DNA from 4 places in the Rahnella sp. WP5 genome. Region 2 is predicted to be linked to each of the others. Evidence: predicted binding sites of a transcription regulator. Region 2 holds the regulator's gene; each other region holds the start of a gene.

Region 1 (2,207 bases), on a different contig from region 2:
AATTCGGGTTGTTGGTGATTTTATCGCCGATTTCTTTACCGATCTGACCGTCGAGCACTTTGTGCATATGGTCTTCGTCGCGGAAAATATAGGGCAGGGTGAAGACATTAATTTCTGGCAAAATCGAAGCAACCGGCGTCATCGACACACGGATGATATCCAGCGCACCGAGCTGCGCCTGTTCAATTTCCTGCTTTTCATCTCCCAGCACGCCGCCCGGAAACGTTTTAATTTCGAGGCGTCCGTCTGTTTGCTTTTGCAGTTTTTCGCCCATGTGCTGGACGGCGACCACGTTGGGATAGCCTTGCGGATGCACGTCGGCGGCTTTCAGCGTTTGTGCTGACACGCCATGCGTAAATAAGAGGGTCGCGGAACTCAGGCAAAGGCTGAGAAGTGCTTTTTGCATTTTCATCAGTTTGTCTCCAGGGTACTCGGTAAGGGAAAGATAAATGTAAACAAGTATCGAACAGGACGGGCGCAGAGGCGTTGCCGGTTCATTTTGAAAAATGTCTGAATAAGCTTTTAAATGATAGGGATGCATGACGTGCCGGTGTGAGGTCTTCGCCAGTGAATGCACCTTATCCTATTTTTTGTTGTGCGGTATTTGAGCGTTATCACAAACTCGTAACAAATGTAAAAAGCTGTTGCTTAATATTTAAAACATTGTTTTAACTTGAGTAATGAAGCTCAGATGATTGATTTACTGTGTGATTTTTTTTGAAAGTGTGACGGAGGTTAAATTGTTCAACCTTTGTACAAACAGGAAAAACCTTGTCATCTGTCAATGACACGTCGGGCGGCAGGCGGGACAATGTAAATAATAATGAGAACGACTATCAATTAGGCCTTTTTCTTTGATATCATTCGGCGTTATTCATTCCTTCTACACACTGATTCTGGCTGGAGGCGACGCGTGAAAACGGCTCGCAATAAGATGAAAGAGGCGACCTCATTACTGATGTCGTTAATGTTGGTTGCTGGTCTGAGCGGCAACGCGATGGCTGCACCTGCGACGCCGGCGGGACAAGCCGTCAATTCTGCAGCAACTCAACCTGCAACGGCTGACGCACCGGCGACCGGTGACGCAACGCCAGCTCCGGTGATGCAACCCGCGCCAGCAGAGACGGCACCCGTGATCCCAACCGATTTGTCTGTTATGGGCATGTACCATCACGCTGATGTGGTGGTGAAGACCGTCATGATCGGTCTGCTGCTGGCTTCTGTAGTCACCTGGGCATTGTTATTCAGCAAGGGTGCGGAAGTCTTCACGGGCAAACGCCGTATGCGCCGTGAATTTGATGCGTTGTCCTCCGTTCGTACGCTGGACGAAGCCGCCGAGCAGGCTGAAAGTTTCGCTGCCAGCAGCATCAGCGCGCAGATGATCCGCGATGCGCAGAACGAGCTGGAACTGTCTGCCGGATCGACTGACAACAACGGCATTAAAGAGCGTACCGGTTTTCGCCTTGAGCGCCGCGTCAGCGCCGCGGGTCGTTACATGGGCCGTGGCAACGGTATTCTGGCGACCATCGGGGCAATCTCTCCCTTCGTCGGTCTGTTCGGTACCGTGTGGGGCATCATGAACAGCTTCATCGGTATCGCACAGACGCAGACTACCAATCTGGCGGTCGTCGCACCGGGTATCGCCGAAGCCTTACTGGCCACGGCTGTGGGTCTGGTTGCAGCCATCCCTGCGGTGGTCATCTACAACATTTTCGCCCGTACCATCACCTCTTACCGTCATCAGGTAGGCGATGTGGCGGCGCAGATTATCCTGTTACAGGGCCGTGATTTGGATCTGGCTGCCAGCGAAGGCAATGCGCCACGCGGTCAGACAGGTCAGTTACGCGTAGGGTAAGAACAGATTATGGCTATTCGGTTAAACGACGATATCGACGAAAGTGGTGAAATGCATGACATCAACGTCACGCCTTTTATCGACGTCATGCTGGTATTGCTGATCATCTTCATGGTGGCGGCACCGCTGGCCACCGTAGATGTGCGGGTGGATTTACCGGCTTCGACGGCAAAACAGCAGCCGCGTCCGGAGAAACCGATCTTCCTGTCGGTGAAAGCTGACAAGCAACTGTTCCTCGGCGACACGCCCGTGAACAGCGATAATATGACCGCGATGCTGGATCAGCGTACTCAGGGTAACAAGCAGAGTACGATTTTCTTCCGCGCGGACAAAAGTGTCGATTACGAAACGC
Region 2 (2,207 bases):
GCAGCAAAGAGGATCTGGAAAAATTCGATATTTTGCTTATCGGCATTCCAACCTGGTATTACGGTGAAGCGCAGTGTGACTGGGACGACTTTTTCCCAACGCTGGAAGAGATAGATTTCGAAGGTAAGCTGGTGGCACTGTTTGGTTGCGGTGACCAGGAAGACTACGCCGAATATTTCTGCGATGCGCTGGGCACCGTGCGCGATATCATTGAGCCACGCGGCGCAGTGATTGTCGGACATTGGCCTACCGAAGGTTACCACTTTGAAGCATCTAAAGGCCTGGCGGATGATAAGCACTTCATAGGACTGGCAATTGACGAAGATCGTCAGCCCGAACTGACCAGCGAACGTGTTGATGCCTGGGTGAAACAGATCACAGAAGAACTTAGCCTTTCTGAAATTATTGGCTAAAAACCCTGTTGGCCCTGAGGATTTATTCTACAATTGAAGGGCCAAACTATTACTGAAATTAACAATTTAACTGCTACAAAATTGTAACTTTCGGTCGTATCAAGGTACACTGAGTTCCTCTGTTTTTTCTATTGATCAAGTCGTTGCATTCCAAATGTGACCGGCAATTTGTGATCTTTATTAACAGGCTGTCGTTGACGAGAATTGGCACATTGCGTTAAACGAAGAGACTAAACGAATAATTTTGTGCCGCCGATGCCACAGGCTGCATGCCTCAACTTGATTAGCACATAGTAACAGGACTGAATCCGCATGACTGACAACAACACCGCACTGAAGAAAGCCGGCTTAAAAGTCACGCTTCCGCGCCTCAAAATCCTGGAAGTGCTGCAAGCGCCGGAAGGTCATCACGTTAGTGCGGAAGATCTTTACAAGCAACTGATTGATATGGGTGAAGAAATTGGCCTGGCGACGGTTTACCGCGTTCTGAACCAGTTTGACGACGCCGGTATTGTCACCCGTCATAACTTCGAAGGCGGCAAGTCCGTATTCGAACTGACCCAGCAACATCACCACGACCACCTGATCTGTCTGGATTGCGGTCGTGTGATCGAATTCCGTGACGAATATATTGAAGGTCGTCAGCGTGAGATTGCTAAGAAACACGGTATCAAGCTCACCAACCACAGCCTGTATTTGTACGGTCACTGTGAAGCAGGCGATTGCCGCGAAGATGACTCTTTGCACAACGATAAACCTGCGCAGTAATCTGCACAGGCTTTGACTAAATTAACCGCTGAAAAGCGGTTTTTTTATGTCTGATATCGACGCAGATTAAGCCCGGATAGCAGGCATAAAAAACCCCGGCAAGCCGGGGTATGTTTCGCTGCTGAGATTCACGGCTTAGGTGAATTGTTCGTTTTTATTTCCTGCCATATTTTCCCGCAATCAGCAGCATATGCCTGACCGTCGCCAGTTTTACGCGCCGTCAGACATCGCTGGTAATCCACCACGCGCACCGTCTCCTGTTCTGCAAATTGCTGGTGGGCTTTTTCCTGTTTCAGTTTATTCAGTAACACCTCGCAGGATGCCAGTTTGTCCGGATTGCCTTCTGACGTATTGATACAGGCACGGTAATCTTCCCGCGTTTGGGATATTTGTGCCTGATCGGCGGTAGGTGCACAACCAGCCAGAAGCACGGACGACATCACAATCATCAGTAATTTATTCATCGACATAACGACCTCAGAAAATAGTGAATGGAGCAATGACAATGAATTTCACGTCTTTTTCATCCTGGAATATGTTGCCGTACCCGCCACTCCAGCTAGGAAGATCAGAGTGGTTGTCGTACTGGGTGTAATGCAGTTTGAACAACGTCCCTTTCGCGCGACCTTCCTGAATGGTGTACAGCGCATCCAGACTCCAGGCGCTTTCTTTCAGGCGCTGGCTCTGGTCGTAAGCGGCGTTGGTGCTCGGTTTGGCATCCCACGCATAGACGTACGAACCACCGACCGCTAAGCCCGGTAAATCCCATTTCGCCAGATCATAAAGCACGCCGGCATACACGGCTTTCTCACCGTTGGCGTTGAAGTCAGAACGGTTGTCCCACCACACATCAAGACGACCGTTTGAAGAGGAATAGGTCGGGGTCATACGTTGCAGGAAGTAACCCTGATTCCCTTCCGCTTTCACCATCGTCCCTTCCAGACGCCAGTTAAACTGCCCGGTGGTATAGCCGAAGGTCAGTGCCTGCAACCATGCCAGACCGTCATACAGACTGTTCGGATCATT
Region 3 (2,207 bases), on a different contig from region 2:
TGGAGGTGACACCAAACTGTAACGGGATTGAGGTTAACATCGAATTATCGAGCCGCCGTTTCGCCGGGCTGAAAGAACGCCGCCGCGCCATGGCGGGCCGTACCGGGTGCGGCGTCTGCGGCATCGAACAGTTAGGCGATTTATTCCGCCCGCTCGCGCCGCTGCCGTTCAGTCAAACCTTTGATCTGGCGAATCTGGACAACGCGCTGCACCAGCTGAAATCCGTGCAGGAAATCGGCCAGCTCACCGGCTGTACCCACGCCGCCGCGTGGATCACATCGCAGGGTGAATTACTGGGTGGCTGCGAAGATGTGGGCCGTCATGTAGCGCTCGATAAAATGCTCGGTATGCGAGCCAGACAAAGCGACTGGATATCCGGCGCCGCGCTGGTATCAAGCCGCGCCAGCTATGAAATGGTGCAGAAAGCCGCGATGTGCGGCATCGAAATCCTGTTTGCCGTCTCCGCCGCCACCACGCTCGCAGTCGACGTTGCCGAAAAATGCAATCTGACGCTGGTCGGTTTCAGTAAACCGGGACGGGCAACGGTGTATACACATCCGCAACGGTTACGTTAACTCTCTCTAAGCACCGCGTGCCTTTAGACAATTTAGGATTGTTTGCGGTTATCTGGTTCTAAGCCCCGTATAACAGGCGCTTACGAGTACCCGCACAAAGCATGGAGCATAGATAATCATTTTCAATATCATTTAATTAACTATAATGATCCGACTGATTACGCGGTGCTCACAATGACGGTGCCGCCCTACACTATGGAGACGATGAACATGAGTTATTCACTGCCATCACTGCCTTACGCATACGACGCACTCGAACCGCATTTCGACAAAGAAACGATGGAAATCCATCACACTAAACATCACCAGGCTTACGTGAACAACGCTAACGCTGCGCTGGAAAGCTTGCCGGAACTGGCTGCACTGCCGGTTGAAGAACTGATCACCAAACTGGATCAGGTTCCTGCAGACAAGAAAGTTGCACTGCGTAACAACGCAGGCGGCCACGCTAACCACAGCCTGTTCTGGAAAGGCCTGAAAACTGGCACCACCCTGCAGGGCGAACTGAAATCTGCGATCGAACGCGATTTCGGCAGCGTTGACGCTTTCAAAGAAACTTTTGAGAAAGCAGCGACCACTCGTTTCGGTTCAGGCTGGGCATGGCTGGTACTGAAAGACGGCAAACTGGCGGTTGTTTCTACTGCTAACCAGGACAGCCCGCTGATGGGCGAAGCCATTTCCGGCGCTTCCGGTTACCCGCTGCTGGGCCTGGACGTGTGGGAACACGCTTACTACCTGAAATATCAGAACAAACGCCCTGATTACATCAAAGCCTTCTGGGCTGTTGTAAACTGGGACGAAGCAGCAAAACGTCTGGCTGAAGCGAAGTAATTTCGCACAGCCGCCCTTCGCGGGCATGATGATGTTTTCGCCAATGGCGGGTCAGTGACCCGCCTTTTTTATGTCCTGAATTTGTATGCATGATCACTGTTTTACAGCGAATTATTCTTCCGTTTCCCGCCATTATTAGACCCCGCTCGCATTAATCAAAAATACGCCACAGATCCTATAAAGTTTATTAAACAACCTACCGATAGATTGTTCACAAAGGCGTCACAAAAACGCATGTCTATTTAAAAGGGATGTTTGACGGAGAATGATTATGAGTAACGGATCGGGTCTTTCGCAGTGGATGAACAATCTCAAGGTCGGCACCAAACTGGGTCTGGGTTTCGGCCTGGTGCTTTTGATCGCGGCCGTCATTACCACTGCGGGAATGATTAAATTTAACGACATCAGTCAGCGTGCGGAAAAAGTCGATTTCAGTAATCAGATGAACGCATTACTCAATGATGCCCGCCTCAGCCGTACGCTTTATCAGCTCAATTACAATCCGGCGTATCTCAAAAAAAATCAGGACAACATTGACGCGCTGTCGCAACTGATTGAGCAGTCGAAAGACAAGCTGAAATGGGATGCCGCTGGCCAGGCAGAACTGGAGCAGGTGCCGGTAAAAATTCATGAATATCAGCAGGCACAAGCCGCGTTTAAAGAAGCCGTCGACCGCAAAGATGCGGTACGCGCCAGCTGGAATCTTTCCGAAACCGAAGCCGTTGTGAAACGTTTACAAGATCAGCTGCGTGTGGAAGATGCCGATCCTTCTATTCGTCTTTCACTGGCCGAAGTCATTCA
Region 4 (2,207 bases), on a different contig from region 2:
GTCTTCTTCTGAATCAACTTTATAAGGGTTGATCAACGACAGTACGATGAAGGTACTGAACATGTTGAGCACCAGCGCAGCTACAACAAAGCGCGGTTCCAGCATGGTCATGTACGCACCCACAATCGACATAGAAACCGTCGACATTGCTGTGGCAGCCATGGTGTACATACGTTTTTCAGACATTTTGCTCAGAATATCTTTATATGCGATAAAGTTTTCTGACTGACCCAAAATCAGGGAGCTGATGGCGTTGAAAGATTCCAGTTTTCCCATGCCATTAATTTTCGACAGAACCGTACCGATAATACGGATGACGAAAGGCAGTACACGAATGTGTTGTAAAATACCGATCAACGCAGAAATAAACACGATCGGACACAAGACTTTCAAGAAGAAGAACGCTAATCCTTTATCGCTCATGCCTCCAAATACGAAGCCGGTCCCTTCCGCAGCGAATCCTAATAATTTCTCAAACAAGTCTGAGAAGCCTTTCACAAAACCTAAACCAACAGAAGAATTCAGGAAGAAGTAGGCTAACAAGACTTCGATGACCAACAGCTGAACGATGAAGCGTAAACGGATATTTTTCCGGTCACGGCTCACCAGTAAAGCGAGTGCAGCGACAACGGCCAACGCTAATACAAAGTGCAATATTCGGGACATGGGTGCTCCAAATTAGAGGCAGGCTATATTTCGACGGTCATTTTATGTAACGCGTACATTTAAAACGTGAAGTCGATTGCAAATATAGAAATTACAGACACGAATTGCAACAAATCGCGGCCCATCACACAAAAAATCAAGATGTTAATAAAACTAAGCACAATTAGCATTCCTGTGCTAGTTTTATCATGTGCCGTAATGCGTTCTGAATCTGGCCCGTTAATGTCTGTTTTAGGAAAGTGCGCTGCGTCTGGCTTTCTGAAGCCGGGTGAGCGAATCACCCCCTCAGTTATTACCTTCTCGCTTACCGCTGCTGCCTATCAGAGTAATCACTCAGATCATCCCAAATGCACTTGATAATCATTATCAATTAGATATCATTGATGTAAGCGTAATAATTGTAAGGGTTAACTAACTATGCTGAACAGCCGGGCCGAATCTGCAGGCCGCGCGTCCAGAAAGATGAAGCTTTCACTGATGGGGCCGGCCTTTATCGCCGCCATTGGTTATATCGATCCGGGCAACTTTGCGACGAATATTCAGGCCGGTGCTTCTTATGGCTATCAGTTGCTGTGGGTGGTGGTATGGGCCAACGTCATGGCGATGTTGATCCAGTTGTTGTCTGCCAAACTCGGTATCGCGACCGGCAAAAACCTGGCCGAACATATCCGCGATCGTTTCCCGCGTCCGGCCGTCTGGGCTTACTGGGTGCAGGCGGAGATTATCGCAATGGCCACCGATCTGGCCGAATTTATTGGCGCCGCCATAGGCTTCAAATTGCTTCTCGGGGTTTCCCTGTTACAGGGCGCAGTACTTACCGGGATTGCCACCTTTATTATCCTTGGGCTGCAAAAACGCGGGCAAAAGCCGCTGGAACTGGTGATCGCCGGTTTGCTGTTGTTTGTTGCTGCGGCCTATATTGTTGAATTGTTCTTCTCGCAGCCAAGCATGCTGGCGCTGGGCAAAGGCATGTTAATCCCCGCACTGCCAACCGCTGATTCGGTGTATCTGGCCGCGGGTGTGCTCGGCGCGACCATTATGCCGCATGTCATTTATCTGCACTCTTCGCTGACTCAGCGGGGCGGCAAGGCGTCCAAAGCGCAGCGTTATTCAGCCACCAAGCTGGATGTCGGTATTGCCATGACCATCGCCGGTTTTGTGAATCTGGCGATGATGGCGACGGCTGCGGCGGCATTCCATTTCAGCGGACACAGCGGGATCAGTGAGCTGGATGAAGCCTATCTGACGCTGCAACCGTTGCTCGGCCACGCTGCTGCGACCACCTTCGGTCTGAGTCTGGTGGCAGCCGGTTTATCTTCTACAGTTGTCGGCACGCTGGCCGGACAGGTAGTGATGCAGGGGTTCGTGAAATTCTACATTCCGCTGTGGGTTCGCCGTACGGTGACCATGATGCCGTCTTTTATTGTGATCCTGATGGGATTAGATGCCACACGCATTTTGGTGATGAGCCAGGTATTGCTGAGCTTCGGGATTGCGCTGGCATTGCTGCCGTTGCTGGCTTTTACCGGTAACCGCAGCCT

Evidence for each region. Region 2 encodes Fur, which represses iron uptake genes when iron is present. Its sites were predicted from a motif close to ATAATAATGAGAACNACTATCAA; they were not measured.
Region 1: a site for Fur is predicted at 818-840, ahead of exbB (tol-pal system-associated acyl-CoA thioesterase). Genes of this name have one in related genera too.
Region 3: a site for Fur is predicted at 685-707, ahead of sodA (superoxide dismutase [Mn]). Genes of this name have one in related genera too.
Region 4: a site for Fur is predicted at 1,014-1,036, ahead of EX31_RS20075 (Nramp family divalent metal transporter). Genes of this name have one in related genera too.

What each region holds. Positions count from the first base shown of each region.
Region 1 covers NZ_JQJR01000009.1:90,503-92,709, reverse strand. The annotation lists gene EX31_RS08010 (TRAP transporter substrate-binding protein) at 1-412, opposite strand, end outside; gene exbB (tol-pal system-associated acyl-CoA thioesterase) at 935-1,855, shown strand; gene exbD (TonB system transport protein ExbD) at 1,865-2,207, shown strand, end outside.
Region 2 covers NZ_KN050721.1:417,889-420,095, reverse strand. The annotation lists gene fldA (flavodoxin FldA) at 1-413, shown strand, start outside; gene fur (ferric iron uptake transcriptional regulator) at 726-1,181, shown strand; gene chiQ (ChiQ/YbfN family lipoprotein) at 1,310-1,645, opposite strand; gene EX31_RS23280 (chitoporin ChiP) at 1,659-2,207, opposite strand, start outside.
Region 3 covers NZ_JQJR01000007.1:309,520-311,726, forward strand. The annotation lists gene fdhD (formate dehydrogenase accessory sulfurtransferase FdhD) at 1-575, shown strand, start outside; gene sodA (superoxide dismutase [Mn]) at 786-1,406, shown strand; gene EX31_RS05790 (methyl-accepting chemotaxis protein) at 1,678-2,207, shown strand, end outside.
Region 4 covers NZ_KN050720.1:645,355-647,561, reverse strand. The annotation lists gene EX31_RS20080 (NupC/NupG family nucleoside CNT transporter) at 1-666, opposite strand, end outside; gene EX31_RS20075 (Nramp family divalent metal transporter) at 1,084-2,207, shown strand, end outside.